DNA from 4 places in the Bradyrhizobium sp. WBAH42 genome. Region 3 is predicted to be linked to each of the others. Evidence: predicted binding sites of a transcription regulator. Region 3 holds the regulator's gene; each other region holds the start of a gene.
The links. The regulator LexA, encoded in region 3, represses DNA repair genes until DNA is damaged. The targets are predictions, from matches to a motif close to TGTTCNNNNTGTGTTCNG.
Positions count from the first base shown of each region.

Region 1: DCG74_RS34220 (PA0069 family radical SAM protein) is a predicted target of LexA. The motif match lies at 2,609-2,626, and genes of this name have one in related genera.
Region 2: DCG74_RS15515 (nucleoid-associated protein) is a predicted target of LexA. The motif match lies at 2,321-2,338, and genes of this name have one in related genera.
Region 4: DCG74_RS24985 (single-stranded DNA-binding protein) is a predicted target of LexA. The motif match lies at 1,995-2,012, and genes of this name have one in related genera.

Region 1 covers NZ_CP036533.1:7,263,794-7,268,105, forward strand. Annotated here, with positions in the region: gene DCG74_RS34210 (glycosyltransferase family 39 protein) at 1-295, opposite strand, end outside; gene DCG74_RS34215 (ribonuclease HII) at 455-1,330, opposite strand; gene DCG74_RS34220 (PA0069 family radical SAM protein) at 1,424-2,587, opposite strand; gene DCG74_RS34225 (phosphoketolase) at 2,798-4,312, shown strand, end outside.
Region 2 covers NZ_CP036533.1:3,311,103-3,315,414, reverse strand. Annotated here, with positions in the region: gene DCG74_RS15520 (GTP pyrophosphokinase family protein) at 201-1,187, opposite strand; gene DCG74_RS15515 (nucleoid-associated protein) at 1,184-2,248, opposite strand; gene DCG74_RS15510 (RNA ligase family protein) at 2,537-3,058, shown strand; gene DCG74_RS15505 (BLUF domain-containing protein) at 3,163-3,555, opposite strand; gene DCG74_RS15500 (hypothetical protein) at 3,564-3,737, opposite strand.
Region 3 covers NZ_CP036533.1:5,461,030-5,465,341, reverse strand. Annotated here, with positions in the region: gene DCG74_RS25590 (ComEC/Rec2 family competence protein) at 1-1,311, shown strand, start outside; gene DCG74_RS25585 (hypothetical protein) at 1,436-1,870, opposite strand; gene lexA (transcriptional repressor LexA) at 2,246-2,947, opposite strand; gene glp (gephyrin-like molybdotransferase Glp) at 3,124-4,312, opposite strand, start outside.
Region 4 covers NZ_CP036533.1:5,339,677-5,343,988, forward strand. Annotated here, with positions in the region: gene gyrA (DNA gyrase subunit A) at 1-987, opposite strand, end outside; gene DCG74_RS24985 (single-stranded DNA-binding protein) at 1,344-1,838, opposite strand; gene DCG74_RS24990 (outer membrane protein) at 2,278-3,078, shown strand; gene DCG74_RS24995 (outer membrane protein) at 3,320-4,015, shown strand; gene DCG74_RS25000 (outer membrane protein) at 4,241-4,312, shown strand, end outside.

The sequences.
Region 1 (4,312 bases), 1.8 Mb from region 3:
GCGCGATGAATGTCGCGATCTCGCAGAGCTCGGCGAGTACGTAAACACCGAACATGTGGCCGCCGGCGGCGCGATAGGCGATGTCGGCGAGCCAGATTGGCAGCGGCGGGCCGAGATCAGTGCCGACCTGGTATTCCCTGCCGAAGGCCAAGAGGGCCGCGAGGGTGCCGGGCGGGCTGCGGTAGAACACCAGCGCCACGAACAGCCACATGGCGGCCTGCAGCAGCACGGCGATCCACACGATCAGCCGCGGCCGGGCGCGAATGAGCTCGATGACCAGGGAGGTAAACCGCATACAACGTCCGAAGGTGCAGCCAACCCGTCCAGCCGGCCCTATTCGCTCACCTCTGTTTTGATAATGGGCGTCACGGGTTGTGGCAACCGCCGCGGATCGTCATGCCCGGGCTTGTCCCGCCTGCGCGGCCATGACGCGCGGATGCCGTCGAAGGATCAGCTAGAGATTTACGGAGGCGTCGATCTCGACGCTCGCCTCGACGTGCACCTCGACCTCGGTCACCGAGAACAGGTCCGGCACCGGCTCGACGGTCCAGGGCATGTGCTTGGCGCGGGCGGCGGCAACGGGGGCGAAGAAGCTGCGGTGGTGGATGGAGGGGCCGAGGCGATCGAGCGCGTCGAGATGCTCGGGGACGGCGTAGCCCTTGTGCTGCTCGAAGCCGTAGCCGGGGCAGTCCTGCGCCAGCGCGCACATCAGCCGGTCACGGGTGACCTTGGCGACGATGGAGGCCGCGGCGATCGACAGCACGATACCGTCGCCGCCGATCACCGCCTCGCAATCGCATGCGGTATCGAGCCGGTCGCGGCCGTCGACGAAGACGTGCCTGGGCGCCTCCGGCAGGGCCACCACGGCACGCTTCAGCGCCCACAGCGAGGCGCGCAGGATGTTGTCGCGGTCGATTCGCCCCCGCGACGCGACGGCGACCGAGACCTGCGCGGTGGCGCAGATCTTGTCGAACAGCTTTTCGCGCTCCTCGGCGGTCAGGCGCTTGGAATCGTCGATGCCGCGCGGAATGCGGTCGGGGTCGAGAATTACCGCGGCGGCCACCACGGGACCTGCCAGCGGGCCGCGGCCGGCCTCGTCGCAGCCCGCGACCGGCCAGACGCCGCGCTTGATCAGCGCGCGCTCGCGGCGGAAGCTGGGGGGAGCGACGGCGATGATGCCTTTCTTGCCGGCGGCGGCAACCTTCGCAGCATTGGCCGCAGACGTCTTGGCCACAGGCGCTTTAGCCGCCTTGTCAGGCGCAGTCTTGTTCGCGGCCTGCTTCTTGGGCGCGTCTTTGGCTGGGGTTTTGGCGGACTTGTCCCGAATCATGGCCGGGATCGTGCGCCAGGGGGCTTCGCCAGCGCAACCGGGAACCCAGGATATTCCCGTTATTCAGGCCGGGCGCCCTACGCCCACCGCCAATCAGAACAGGCTGAGCTGATCGCCGTTCCGCTTCGGCCGCGCAAAGTGGTCCGTCGTCAGCTTGGAGCGCCGTTTGTTGAGGCCGAGCCTGTCGCAGGCGATCTCGAAGCGGCGGCCGACGGTCCAGGCCATCGGTCCCGTGCCCTTCATCCGTTCGCCCCATTTGGCGTCGTAGTCGCGCCCGCCCCGCATGTCGCGGATCAGGGTGAAGACGTGGCGGTAGCGGTCCGGATAGTTCGCCATCAGCCATTCGCGGAAGAGATCGCGCACCTCCAGCGGCAGCCGCAGCAGCACATAGGCGGCTTCCTTGACGCCGGCATGGGCGGCGGCATCGAGGATGCGCTCGATCTCGGAATCGTTCAGTGCGGGAATCACGGGCGCGACCATCACCGTGGTGGGGATGCCGGCCTCCGAGAGCTGCTTGAGCGCCTCCAGCCGCTTCGGCGGAGTCGAGGCCCGCGGCTCCATGGTGCGCGCCAGCTTCGGGTCGAGCGAGGTGACCGAGATCGCGACCTTGGCGAGGTTGCGCTTGGCCATCCGCTGGAGAATGTCGATGTCGCGGAGCACCAGCGCCGACTTGGTGACGATGCCGACGGGATGCCCAGCGCCCTCCAGCACTTCCAAAATGCCGCGCATGATTTTGCGCTCGCGCTCGATCGGCTGGTAGGGATCGGTGTTGGTGCCGATCGCGATCATCCGCGGCTCGTAACCGGGGGCCGCAAGCTCCTTCTCGAGCAGCAAAGGAGCATCGGGCTTGGCGAACAGCTTCGACTCGAAGTCGAGCCCGGGCGACAGGCCGAGATAGGCGTGGGTCGGCCGCGCGAAGCAATAGACGCAGCCGTGCTCGCAGCCGCGATACGGATTGATCGATCGGTCGAAGCCGATGTCGGGGGAATCGTTACGGGTGATCACCTTGCGCGAGGTGTCGACGGCGACCGTGGTCTTGAACGGCGGCAGCTCGTCCAGGCTCTGCCAACCGTCATCGAAGGCGACGCGCGCCTCGGCCTCGAAGCGGCCGCTGGCGTTGGATTGTGCGCCCCGCCCCCGCCTTCGCGCGCGGTCGATGGCGACGCCGAGTTCAGGGAAATCCGAAGGCGCACCCGCCGGCTCGGAGGGCGCCGTGACCGGCGGGTGCTTGAGAGCATGAGAGGATGCTGGACTCATGCAGCCAAGATAGCACGACACAGGAACAAATCAAGAACACAAACAAAAATCGTGAAAACAACCCCATGCACAGTAGAGCTGCCCAAACTTCGCGCGTCCGCCTTTGACCTCACGCAACACGGCCGTCACGGCCATCCCGTTTCATGCCCGACGGATCGATCACCGCGGAACCGGGTTGGTGACGATCGCGAAGTGAAGGTCGGCAGGAACATGACAATCCAACAAAAAACGGCCGAAGCGAGCAGCGACCTCGATCTGCTCGATCGCTATTGGCGCGCCGCCAACTACCTCTCGGTCGGGCAAATCTACCTGCTCGACAATCCGCTGCTGCGCGAGCCGCTGCGGCCCGAGCACATCAAGCCGCGTCTGCTCGGACATTGGGGCACGACGCCGGGCCTGAATTTCATCTATGCCCATCTCAACCGCGTCATCCGCGCGCTCGATGTCAGCGTGATCTATGTCTGCGGTCCCGGCCATGGCGGCCCCGGCATGGTCGCCAACACCTATCTCGAAGGCAGCTACAGCGAGATCTATCCTGGCATCGCGCGCGATGCGGACGGATTGCGCAAGCTGTTCAGACAGTTCTCCTTCCCCGGCGGCATCCCGAGCCACGCCGCGCCGGAAACGCCGGGCTCCATCCACGAAGGCGGCGAGCTCGGCTACGCGCTTGTGCACGCCTATGGCGCGGCATTCGACAACCCGGACTTGATCGTCGCCTGCGTGGTCGGCGACGGCGAGGCCGAAACCGGGCCGCTCGCTGCGTCCTGGCACTCAAACAAGTTCCTGAACCCCGCCCATGACGGCGCAGTGCTGCCGATCCTGCATCTCAACGGCTACAAGATCGCCAACCCCACCGTGCTCGGACGCATGCAAGACGCGGAGATCCGCGACCTCTTCCGCGGGCTCGGCCACGAGCCGCTGTTCGTCAGCGGCGACGATCCCAAATTGATGCACCGGGCCATGGCCGATGCGCTGGACGTCGCATTCGCCAGCATCCGCTCGATCCAGCAACATGCCCGCGACGGCCGCACGCGCGTCGAGCGGCCGCGCTGGCCGATGATCGTGCTGCGCAGCCCGAAGGGCTGGACCGGCCCGAAGCAGGTCGACGGCAAGAAGGTCGAGGGATTTTGGCGCGCCCATCAGGTGCCTGTCGCAGGCTGCCGCGAGAACCCGGCGCATCTCAAGGTGCTCGAAGACTGGATGCGCAGCTACGAGCCGGAAAAACTGTTCGACGAAGGCGGCGCGCTCATTGCCGAGCTTCAGGCGCTCGCGCCGGAAGGCACCAGGCGGATGGGCGCCAATCCACACGCCAATGGCGGCGTGTTGAAGAAGGAGCTGAAGCTGCCGGACTTCCGCAGCTTCGCGATCGAGGTGCCGCAACCCGGCGAGGTCGTGGCGGAAGCGACGCGCGAGCTCGGCAAATTCCTGCGCGACGTCGTTCGCCTCAACGCCCAGCATCGAAACTTCCGCATCATGGGCCCGGACGAGACGGCATCGAACCGGCTCGACGCCGTGTTCGAAGCCACCGAACGCGTCTGGATGGAGCCGACCGAGCCTTACGACGTGCACCTCGCGCAGGACGGCCGCGTAATGGAGGTGCTGAGCGAGCATCTCTGCCAGGGCTGGCTGGAGGGCTACCTGCTCACGGGACGGCACGGCTTCTTCTCCTGTTACGAGGCCTTCATCCACATCGTGGATTCCATGTTCAACCAGCATGCCAAATGG
Region 2 (4,312 bases), 2.1 Mb from region 3:
GCGGCCCAACGATGGACCTAAAGGTCCATCAATATGTCGTGCAGTACAGCCGCGAAGAAAGAGGTGAGAAATGCCCCTATCCGGGGCTCGCCAAGTTCATGGCAGAACGCGACGTACATTTCGGACATGGATCGACACCACTCCGATAGCCTTGATCTACCACTTGACGACTTTGAGTTGATCGAGGTGGCGCAAGCCGCCTAACTGGTCGGAGCAGCGAGGCCGAGATCTGTGTAGACCGGTTTCAGCTCAGCGAACGTGAGCGGCCATGCATCTTGTGCATCGGCCGGGCGCTTCGACACTGCCCAGTAGACAAGCATGATGCTTGGCTGGCGAAAGAGGAGCTTCGTTGCAGAGCGCTCCCTGATGCGATCGAGCAGGAATGGCTTCTGTTCAAAAAGCGAGCGGATGGCTTCCCCTGGCTTATCGCCAGCGAATGTTGCAAACGCGTCATTGAGAAGCCCTTCGGCTCTCGTCGGATCAGGCTCTCGACCGAGAAGTTCGCGATACATGTCTGACATTTGTTTTGAAAGCTCTCGTGCGGGCGCGACGTTTCTCTCGATAAGCTCCATCAGTTCCCGGAAATAATCGCCAGTGGCCTCGATGAGGGCCATACTCTTGGCTGCGGCCCGGTGCATCTCCGGCGTCTGCGCCACGCTCGGCTTGTAGATGGTGTCGTGCGTCAACTCGCTATGGGCGTGCTGCAATAGCGTTCGCACCTGAACTTCGCAGGGCGTCCCTGGCGCGACGATGAGTTCACCTAGTTTCTTTTCACCTTTCGCGCGCACCACGTAGTGTACGGATTGATACGTGAACGCGTATGGAGCCTGCGCGCGCTCCTCCTCGTAATCGCGGTCCTTAGACGCTTCCCACTCCCCGCATTCTTCTAAGGCACGGCACACAATCGCGATGTCTCTGTCCAGGAGCACAACGAAGCGCACCCCGACTTTGTCCGTGATCTCGTTGAGCGGATCGGCATATTTTTTACCGCGATAGAATGCCTTGGTGAGGATCGAGCCATCCCCCTTCAGTCGCGGTTCAGCCGGGATGCGAACGAAGATATCAGCCGATACCGGTGTGACGAGCGGAGCAATTTGCTCCATCAGCTTTTGAGCAACAAACTTCCCCCACGCCTCGACGCTCGGGCGTTCCTGATACCAGCGGCTAAGGAACTCTTCCTCGGTCATTCTTGTGAGCGGATACGGTCTTTGATGGTAATGCGCGTCCACACGGCGGATTGTCCGGGCTCGGCACCATCCATGACAACCCTCTCCATTTCGATTAGGTCCTTGAAGGCTTCCGGCGGCCCACTTAGTTCGATGCTACCAGAGAACCGTATCCGGCGCTTGCTGAGTTGGCCCTTGAGGTCGCCGATATCCTTCTGCACGGCAGTGAGCGGGAAGTTCTTGCACTGCATATAATTCGTGTAGTCATCTTGGGCATCATTGGGCAGATAAGTCGTTGAGAAGCTGTTAACCTGAATTGTAGGCGTTTGGTCGACCTTCAGATAAGTGTACAGCGAAGTCAGCAAATCGTCCTTCTCTTCTGGCTCAACTGAGAGCTGACGGATGAAGTCGCGGGTGTTTTCGAAGAAGGAGCGGGTCAGATACGCACTATTCTCCGGCATTCTGCATCCGAGGAACGTCCCGTAAAAATACTTTGCAGCCCCCTCGCGGTTTCGCTGCGTCATATGACTATCGTAGACGTGCGCGCGCCAGGCTTCCGGCAAAGTTCGGCGCGCATCCGCCAGGGTGAAGAAGCCGATCTTGTACAGCTTCGACGCAGGCGTCAGGAAAAGGTCGGTCAAGTACTGGATCGCCGTGCCGCGTTCGCGGAAGCCACTTTGCTTCTCAGCTTTGATGATGCCGACATACGGCCGCGACGAGCCGCCAACCGTGCCGGTGAAGACCACCAACTTGCCTCCAGGGAGGTTCTTGGCCTGTTGTGCATTTGCAAGTTTGTCCGCGAACTTGGCGGAGCCCGCAATGAATGCACCATCCGGCTTGCCAACTAATGTGGCGGCCAACCCCACTGCGCTGTCAGGTCCGTGCTCCGCAATTTCCAATTCCATGCTTTGCGAGGCATCGCCCATAGCGTCGACTACCCGTTCCGTGAATGAAGCCATGGCATCGGTCGGCAACGCCACAAGTTGCCCCGCATAGCTAGGTGCTACCAGCGCCCCGTCATGCCGACGCTTGAAGACCTTGTGGAGAACGACCCGCTCCACGACCAAATTCTCAAATGACATATTCCCCCCTCCCGCAAACAGGCGGCGAGCAGAGGATAAACACTACTTAGACGGGTTTGGCGAGCGGCTCGCTGTTCTCATTTTGTTCTACGCGTCCGCTGTGCGCGTTGCAAGGGCTTACCACCGAGATCGTCAGGGTTCCTGAGCGGCTAACCAAAAGCATGGGCATCCCTCGGCCCACGGATCGCAAAAACCCTGTGAATGCCTATCTTGGTCCTATGTTTCGGTCCTTTGAGTTTTGCCTGCCGACCAAGGGTACTACGGTCCCGGACGGCGCCGATTGGCTCCATGAAAATAAAATATGATGGGTATCGCCTCCGCTTGGAGCGCGATGGCGACCGCGTGCGCCTGATCACGCGCGGCGGCTACAATTGGGCGAGTCGTTATCCATGGATCGTAGAAGCCGCGCGTAAGGTCCGCCAGAAGCAATTCGTGCTCGACGGCGAAGCCGTCGTGCTTGGCGTCGATGGCGTCTCCGATTTCAACGCGCTTCACTCCCGCAAACATGATCACGAGGTGCAGTTCTGCGCCTTCGATATTCTCGCCGCAGGCGGCGACGACCTCCGCATGCTTCCCCTGTCAATGCGAAAGACGAACTTGGAGCGCCTGCTGGCACGTCGTCCTGAAGGCGTCTTCGTCAATCCCTTCGAACGTGGCGAGCTTGGGCCTGATCTATTCCACGCTGCCTGCAACATGGGACTTGAGGGACTAGTGTCGAAACGTCGCGACCGGCCCTATGAGGCCGGACGTAGTAAGTACTGGGTTAAAGTGAAGAACCGTAGTCACCCCGCGATGGAGCGCGAGCTGTGAGCAGAGCGGCAGGTCCGATCTGCAACTAACAGCGGACCTCAACGGGTGATTGGACCACTTCGCCTTGGGGCCATATCCGGACTCATGGACCGAGGAGCATTGATTCAGTGACGCTGCGCTACGAACTCGTCCATGTAGCGCAGTAGTTTTCGCCCGTCCTTTTTGAGCAGGGCGTCAGAAAGGACCCCGTCAATATGGCTGGCCCAGCCCAAATAAGCCAATGCCCAACGCCCGTACCTTCTCTTTCCGATTGGATCTGTCGGCAACGTCACAAGGCCCGTATGCCTGGCATCGCTACAAATCGAAGCCTGCATGATATTTAGGTCAGCTTCTGCGCCTTCAAGAAATTGAGCAAAATGGCGACCGGAAAACAACAAAACACCAGTTAGCCTAAGTTCAGGATTTCGAGCTTCCGCGATACTTCGAATGTTGGCGATCTCGGCGTCAGCATCCTGCCCGAGCAAACTGGAACTGACGTAGAGCCACGTTGCAAGCATCGATACTGTCAGTCCTGGATGGTGCGGATTAACTTGGCTCGCCGGGCAAGGTCGTCATAGGTGTTGGCGATCTTACGGAGCGATTCCTTGACCTGCTTATGCTCGCAGTTGTCCGCCTTCGCGCGGAACTCCTCTGCACGCATCTCCCAATATTTTGGTGGATGCATTTTCTCGTTTCCCATGATCGCCTCCGCTTGATCGGCGGTACGTGATCTGGGTTCATGTGTCGCTGACAAACGTCAATTGAGGTAGTTTGCGCGCTTGAATTAAAAACCTCAACTAGGTTCGGACAAACGCGGGCGCTGCGAAAGGTTAGCTAAGGGTCAATGGCGACGTTTGGCCCGGCTCAAGTTGGCCCCGACGCGACCGTTGAGACGCCCCCTGACACACTCGGGCGCGTTAAGCTGTTGGCGTCGCCAAGGCAGCTTTGGGTCAAAATCGGCGGTCTGAATCCGTGCACGCCACGTCCGATCTGCACTCGACAGCCGACGTTTGGATGCGCGTCGGCTATACAGCTTCGGGCCAGAACCGGACCATAGCAGTGTCAAGAGCAGCAACACTGACCTTCCTAGAGTTCGCATTGATTTTGAACTTCTGCGGAACACCACGAACTAGACTAGGTGTTTAGTCCCAGACTTTGATGGTGCATCCTTGTCGCACGATTCGAAGGAAGCGCTATGGGACAGATTTTACACGGCTGCGCCACCACGACGGAGGCAGTCCGTCGAGCAATACAAAATAGTCAAGAGAGCCTGAG
Region 3 (4,312 bases):
TTGATCCCGGGGCTGGCGGCCGGCTTTGCCATCAAGAAATGGTCGGCGGCCGCTGCGCTGGTCGCGGCGGCGTTCTACCTGTTGCTGTCGGGCGCGGAAGTCGCGACGCAACGATCGTTCTTCATGACGGCAGTGGTGTTGATCGCCGTCATGGTCGATCGCCGCGCCATCACCTTCCGCACGCTGGCGGTGGCGGCGCTGATCGTGCTCGCGGTCGCGCCGGAGGCGCTGGTGCATCCGAGCTTCCAGATGTCGTTTGCGGCAACGCTCGGGCTGGTCGCGCTGGTGCAGATCGGCATGCCGAACCTGCTCGCCTCACCCGATCATTCCGCGACGGCGCGGATCGCGCTGTGGGGCGGCCGCGAGATCGCGATGCTGTTCCTGGCCTCGCTGATCGCGGGGCTCGCGACCACGCCATATGCCGCCTTCCACTTCCATCGCGTGACGCCATACGGCGTCATCGCCAATCTCGGCGCCATGCCGGTGGTGTCGGCGCTGGTGATGCCGGCCGGGCTGCTCGGACTGCTCGCAGCGCCTTTCGGGCTCGACGGCGTGTTCTGGTGGTTGATGGGAATCGGCATCGAGTGGATGGTCCTGGTCGCGCGCTGGGTGGCGGCCCTGCCGGGCGCCGTCGGCCGCATTCCGGCGTTCGGGATCGCGCCGCTGATCGCGGCGAGCCTCGGGCTCATCGTGATGGGCCTGTTGCGCACGCCCTTGCGCTGGTCCGGCGCCCTGGTGCTGCTGGCGGCGATCCTCTGGGGGCTGTCGGTGCGCCAGCCTGATGTCCTGATTGCCGGGGATGGTGCGAGCGTCGCGGTCCGGGGCGCGGATGGGCGCTTGCAAGTGATCCGCGCCAGCAAGGACAGCTTCCTGCTGAAGGAGTGGCTGGCCGCCGATGCCGATCCGCGTGATGCCGGCAACGCCTCGTTGGCGAGCAGCGCGTCATGTGACGAGTCCGGTTGCGTGGCGCCGCTCGCGGACGGACGGCTGATCGCGTTGGCGACGCGCATCGACGCGCTGGCCGATGATTGCAGCCGCGCCGCGCTGGTGGTGACGGCGCGGCCCGCGCCGCCCGACTGCGCGGCGATGGTCGTCGATCGGGCGCGTCTTGCCAGTCAGGGCGCGCTGGCTCTGACGCGAAGCGGAGAGGGTTTTTCGGTGCAGGCGGTGAGGGCGAGAGGGGCAAGCCGTCCTTGGCTGCCGGCCGGCGCCGGCGAGGGGGATTTCGACGGCAGCCTCGTGCCGAAGACGGCCGTGCCTCGCAACCGGGACGCAACGCCATCGGAGGCCGACTTGCAGGCCGACGATTGAAGATCGATGCGGGGAAAATCGGTCCGACGGGATCCCGCAGGACGCAAACCATACCATCTCGCCGGCCGCGGCCGGCGATGGCATTTGAATTTGGCCCTCGACTTTTCGGTCGGGGCCGACGGCGTCAGCCGATCGGCAGGCGCGTGATCGTGGGCCGCGTGTCGGCGACGATCTGCGGCTTGTGCTCGCGCTCGATGGCTTGCTGCGTCACCGGCAATTGCAGCACGGTCGCGCGCTGGCCTTCGACGAGCTGCGTCACCAGCACGTACTTGCCGTCCGGAAATTCGATCGCGTCATGATGGCGATCGGGAATGTGCGGGTCGATCTTGCCGAACTTGCCGACGCGGGAGTTGACGGTTCGCGTCCAGATCCAGCGGTTGTCATAGCGGACGTTATCGGCGAAAGCGAGCTCCGTTCCCGGCAGCAGACAGACCGCGACGGAGAGATCGGCTTCGGAGGCGAAGCCGCGCGTCGAGGTGCCGCGGAAGGTTGTCGTGACGATCGTCTCGCCAACTTCGGCGGGGCGCGTCGCGACGGCATGCAGGCTATAGTCACACATCGGGTGCTCCTCATACTGGGATAGCGACCCGCGTCTCTTTCGAGGCGCAGGCCTCTATCAGAGTGGAAGCCTCCAACGCTCTGCTCGGTTATGGGCAAATCTGCGGCTCGCATCCGCAGCACGCGATCACATTATCTTTCCCGGATTCGATAGGAACAAACCTCGCGTCCTTGCATTTGGCCCGCACTATCGGCGCTGTCGGCACAACTCTACCGGCGGAGCGAAATGGCCGCGTGTCCGCATGGGCGAGTGTCGCGCGGGAAGAGGCGCCGAACAGTCAGCGCAGAACCAGAAAGACCATCCAGCCGGAGCGGACAAGTATCCGCTCCAATCTTGGATCGACGATCGAAGCGCGCGTAGCGCTTACTTCCGGTATCAGTACTTCCGGTAAAGCCCGATCAGCTTGCCCTGGATCTTCACGCGGTTCGGCGGAAGAATGCGGACCTCGTAGGCGGCATTGGCGGGCTCGAGCGCGATCGAGGCGCCGCGGCGGCGGAAGCGCTTGAGCGTGGCCTCCTCGTCGTCGATCAGCGCCACCACGATGTCGCCGGTATTGGCGGTCTCGTTGCGCTGGATCAGCGCCATGTCGCCGTCGAGGATGCCGGCCTCGACCATCGAATCGCCGCGCACCTCGAGCGCGTAGTGCTCGCCGGAGCCGAGCATGTCCGGCGGGACGCTGATGGTGTGGCTGCGGGTCTGCAGCGCCTCGATCGGCGTGCCGGCCGCGATGCGGCCCATCACGGGCACCGCGACGGGGCGCTCGCCCTCATCCGCGGGCGGGCTGGAGCTCGCGCGCACCTTGCCGAGATTGCCCTCGATGACGCTCGGGGTGAAGCCGCGGCGATTGCCGGCTGCGGCCTGGAGCTCGGGCAGCTTGATCACCTCGATGGCACGGGCGCGGTTGGGCAGGCGGCGAATGAAGCCGCGCTCCTCGAGCGCAGTGATCAGGCGATGAATGCCTGACTTCGAGCGCAGGTCGAGCGCATCCTTCATCTCGTCGAAGGACGGCGGCACGCCGCTTTCCTTCAGACGTTCGCTGATGAACCGCAGAAGCTCGTATTGTTTGCGCGTCAACATCTCGACCAAAGTCCCCCGGTTGATGTCGTTCGATTCCGAGACGATGAAGTCGGCAATAAGCCGCTACATCCTCGAAACAAATCATGAACGGACACTATATGTTCGATATGTGTTCCGCAACTGCTTAATTTATGGTGAACGAGGCCGAACTCGCGGAATGCGTGCGGCCGGGCAGCTCAGACGGGCAGCCGCAGCACCTCGCAAGGTGTGCCGGCCTCGGCCTTCGGCGCGAACGGTGCGCGCACGAGAAGTACCTGTGCCGCAGAGAGATTCGCAAGCAGGGAGGAGTCCTGATGGCTGACGGGAAGGGCGACGCGCGTGCCGTCGTCGCGTACCTCCAGCCGCGCACGCAGATAATCCTCGCGCTGGTCGTTGGCGCCGAGATCGCGGCCCAGCACGGCGCGCTCGCGCTGATGATGAATCACAGAACCGCCCGACAGGGCCCGAATCAAGGGCACCATGAACAGGAAGGCGCACACGTATGACGACACGGGATTGCCGGGCAGGCCGATCACGCGCATCGCGCCGAGGCGACCATGCATCATCGGCTTGCCGGGCCGGATCGCGATCTTCCAGAACGCAATCTCGATGCCTTCGCCCTTGAGCGCCTGCTGGACCAGATCGTGGTCGCCGACCGACGCACCGCCGGTCGTGACCAGGATGTCGGCGCCGCTCTCGCGTGCGCGGCGGATGCCGGCGGACGTGGACTCCAGCGTATCGGCGGCAATTCCGAGGTCGATGGTCTCGGCGCCCTCGCTGCGGGCAAGGGCGTGCAGGGCATAGCCATTGGAATAGACGATCTGACCGGGACCAGGCGCGGTGCCCGGCATGACCAGCTCGTCGCCGGTGGCGAGAATCGCGACCCTCGGGCGGCGGATAACGGCGAGATGAGGATGATTCATTCCGGCGGCGAGGGCGAGATCGCGCTCGGTGAGACGGATTCCCTTGCGCAGCAGCACGTCGCCTTCGCGGAAGTCGATGCCCGCAGGGCGGATGTGCCGGCCACAAATTGCGGCTTCCTTGATCGTGACATGCGTGCCGTCGGCAATTGTGTCCTCCTGGATCACGACGGCATCGGCGCCGTCGGGAACGACGCCGCCGGTGAAGATCCGCACGGCTTCGCCGGGGCCGACCCTTCCCGCGAACGGCCGACCCGCCGCGACCTCACCGACGACGGTCAGCCTGGTCTCGATGGCCGCGTCGGACGCGCGCACGGCATAGCCGTCCATCGCCGACATCGCCTCCGGCGGCTGCGTACGCCGCGCCGCGACATCGTGCGCGAGCACACGATGGTGGGCCTCGTCGAGGCGAACCATCTCTTCAGCCAGCGGCTCGGCGCCGGTCAGCACCGCGGCGAGCGCGTCA
Region 4 (4,312 bases), 120 kb from region 3:
GAGCTGGTTCAGCACCACATCGGGAACCGCATCGCGCTTGAGCTCGACGACGACGCGGTAGCCGTCGCGGTCGGACTCGTCGCGCAGGTCGGAGATGCCCTCGATCTTCTTTTCCTTGTAGAGCTCGGCGATGCGCTCGACCATCGTCGCCTTGTTCACCTGATACGGGATCTCGGTGATGACGATCGCCTCGCGCTCTTTCCGGATCGTCTCGAAGGTGACCTTGCCGCGCATCACGATGGAGCCGCGGCCGAGATGATAGGCGCTGCGGATGCCCTGGCGGCCGAGGATGATGCCGCCGGTCGGGAAATCCGGGCCCGGGATGATGGCATTGAGCTCGTCGATCGTCAGAGCCGGATTGTCGATCAGCGCGACGCAGGCATCGATCACCTCGCCGAGATTGTGCGGCGGGATGTTGGTGGCCATGCCGACCGCGATGCCGCCGGCGCCGTTGACCAGCAGGTTCGGGAACCGCGCCGGCAGAACCACCGGCTCCTTTTCGGAGCCGTCGTAATTGTCCTGGAAGTCGACCGTGTCGTCGTCGATGTCCTCGAGCAGCTTCAGCGCGATCTTGGTCAGGCGGGACTCGGTGTAGCGCATGGCCGCCGGCGGATCGCCGTCGACCGAGCCGAAATTGCCCTGGCCGTCGATCAAGGGCGCGCGCATCGAGAAGTCCTGCGCCATGCGCACCAAGGCGTCGTAGATCGCCTGGTCGCCATGGGGGTGGTACTTACCCATGACCTCGCCGACGGCACCGGCGGACTTCTTGTGCTTCTTGTCCGGGGTGTCGCCGCGATTGTTCATCGCGAACAGGATGCGGCGGTGCACCGGCTTCAACCCGTCGCGCGCATCGGGCAGCGCACGCGCCACGATCACGCTCATGGCGTAATCGAGGTAGGACTTCTTCATCTCCTCGTAGATGGAAACGGGGCGAATGTCCGAGGGGTGCGCCGGCTGGTCGCCGGGCTTGTTGTCGTCGTCAGCCAAGGGGGAATCCGGTGAGGTTTTGTCTGGGAATCATATAGCGCATCCGGGGTCGGATAACCACCCTGGCAGCCGCTCGGAAAGCGCTTTTTCCGCTTATTTTTCCAATAACTTACGGCCTCAGAGCCGCGCCCTGGACGGCCACGGAATCGACCCTCCAGAACCACCCGCAACGCCGGCCTGAACACCAGGGAAGCGGCGCCCCGTCAGCCAGCTTTCCGCTGCGCAACGGACCTCACCCCAAACATGAAGCGGGCCCGGAAAATCCGAGCCTGCCCAGCCAATTAGTAAGGTTTGCTGACCCGATGCGGGAAGCGCGATCGAAATCGCCGCCTCACCGGGCCGAGCGGTCCGCCCGCTCAGAACGGGATGTCGTCGTCCATGTCGCTGTTGCGACCGCCGCCAGCGGCAACCGGACGGCGCGGCGCGCTGCTCACGGGTCCGGAGGAGCCGAAATCGCCGCCCGGCTCGTCGGCGAAGCTGCCGCCTCCGCCGCCGCCACCGCGGCCATCCAGCATCGTCAGCGTCGAGTTGAAGCCCTGGAGCACGACCTCCGTCGAGTACTTCTCGACGCCGCTCTGGTCGGTCCATTTGCGGGTCTGCAGCGCGCCCTCGATGTAAACCTTCGCGCCCTTCTTCAGATACTGTTCGACGACCTTGCAAAGCGGCTCAGAGAAGATCACGACGCGATGCCACTCGGTCTTCTCCTTGCGCTCGCCGGTGTTCTTGTCGCGCCAGGTCTCCGACGTCGCGATGCTCAAATTCGCGATCGGCCGCCCGTCCTGGGTGCGGCGGATTTCGGGATCCTTGCCGAGATTTCCAACTAGAATGACCTTGTTGACGCTTCCCGCCATCGCCGCTCTCCACTCCGAATGCCACTGAATTTCAAAAGGGGCCAATCCCGCTGCCCGCGTTTCTCTGCGCCCGTCGAGGCGACCCTATACGCTTGCGGGCACCGCTCAGCCTGCCACCCCCAGGGTTATCCCCACATATAGCATCGCGCTCAGATTTGTTCCAGATTTGTTCTTTATAGCGGTAGAGCAAACATTCGGCCGGTCGCCAACGAAAAGAGCAGCGCTCCGATGGAACTTTTTTGGGTTCCCGTGAACGACGAAAACCGCTTAACATTCATCAAGTTGTTCCACCTCAGTTGAGCCGCGAGTGTGGCATTCCGGAGACGGACTCTGCCCTTTCCTTAGGCTACCTTTGCCTCGGAATTGGTTCATATGGGCGTCGCGCCTGATCAGCCGCTTCGGGGACTTTCGTGAAGCGGACGTAACTGGGGAGACTGCAATGAATAAGGTTCTATTTGGCGCAATCAGTGTACTGGCATTGGGGCTGTCGGCTCCGGCAGGCGCGGCAGATCTTGCCGCGCGGCCCTACACCAAGGCTCCCGCTCCGGCGGTCGCTGCGATTTACGACTGGAGCGGCTTCTACATCGGCATCAACGGCGGCGGCGGCACGAGCCACAAGTGCTGGGACTTCCTCGACACCACCGGCGTCGTCACCGGCGTTCCCGGTACCTTCGTCGGTGAAGGATGCCACAACGCGACCGGGGGCACGGTCGGTGGCCAGATCGGCTATCGCTGGCAGTCGGCCAGTTGGGTGTTCGGCGTCGAAGGCCAGGGTAACTGGGCTGACTTCTCGGGCGACAACGTCAGCACCGTCTTCCCTGGAAGCGCTTTGGTCACCGGTGACCGCAACCGCTCGCGCATCGATGCTTTCGGCCTGATCACCGGCCAGGTCGGTTACGCCTGGAACAACGTCTTGTTCTATGTGAAGGGCGGCGGCGCCGTGGTCGGGGACAAGTACGACGTTTATGCCGCGGCCGGCACGCCGGGCGCCGGCACGCTGCTGGCGTCGGCTCGCGAGACCCGCTGGGGCGGCACCGTTGGCGCCGGCCTGGAATTCGGATTTGCTCCGAACTGGACGCTCGGCGTCGAGTACAACCACATCTTCCTCGGCGACCGCACAATCGGTTTCACGACGCCTGCGGGCGCCGTGTTCGGGAGCGATCGCATCAGCCAGGATGTCGATATCGGCCTGGTCCGGTTGAATTATCGCTTCGGCGGCCCGCTGATCGCGAGGTACTGATATCCCTCTGATTTTGTGAGTGAATGCAAGGGCCGGCCCGCTGCGCCGGCCCTTCTTTTTTGCGGCACGATGCCTGGACGTAGATGAGTCAGCAACCATCACCTTTTCGACTGTTGTGGCTTTTCGGAGACACAACTTGCGGCTTTGGTGGTGTAAAGACGGCGTCAGTTGGGCCGTTGAGTCCGATGCCCTTCCGCGACGGAAGGCAACAACAGAAACTGGGACTGGGATTAAGTTGAAAATGAAAAAGGTTTTGTTGGCTTCGGCCTGTGTATTCGCTCTTGCGGCCCCCGCTTCGGCTGCTGATCTGGCAGCCCGCCCCTACACCAAGGCTCCGGTGGCTGTGGCCTCGGTCTATAACTGGACCGGCTTCTACCTCGGTATCGTCGGCGGCGGCGCTTGGGAGAACGGTTCCGGCGACCCGCGGATGAAGGGTGGCTTCGTCGGCGGCACCGGCGGCTATAACTGGCAGACCGGCAACGTCGTGTTCGGCGTGGAAGCCGACGGCTCGTGGGCTGATGTCAATGCTTCGGTGACCACCCCTGTTCTCTTTGGCGGCGCTATCGTTCCCGTGACCACGAGCTCGCGCATTGATGCGCTCGGCACTGTGCGCGGCCGTATCGGTTGGGCCGTCAACAACGTGCTGTTCTACGCTACGGGCGGCTACGCCTGGATCGACAACAAGATCACCGTCAGCTCGCCCTTCGCAAGCGTCTCGGACAGCAAGTGGCATTCCGGTTGGACGGTCGGCGCTGGCGTCGAGGCATTCTTCGCGCCGCAGTGGTCAGTCAAGGGCGAGTATCTCTATCGCAGCCTGGGCGGCGAGACCTACTTCTCGGGTATCGGCGCTCCGGTGAACACCGGCACGCTCAACCTTCACACCGTGCAGGTCGGCGTGAACTATCACTTCGGTGGCCCGGTCGTCGCGAAGTACTAAGCTTCGTCTCTGACGCACCCGCGTTACGAAAGGCCGGCCTCGCGCCGGCCTTTTTGTATTTGTTGCGGCCGCCCCGTTCGTTCGCGTTTTCGGACGGATGTGGCGGCCGGGTGACACAACTTTTGGCTTCAATGGTGTAAAGCAATGACGTTACTTGAGTCATGAGGTCCGCTGCTCTTCCGCTCTCCGGAAGACCGGAATGAGAAACGGAAGTGGGGAATGGATATGAAGAAGCTTTTGCTGGCTTCGGCCAGTTTGTTCGCACTCAGCGCGTTGGCACCGGCCTCGGCGGCCGAT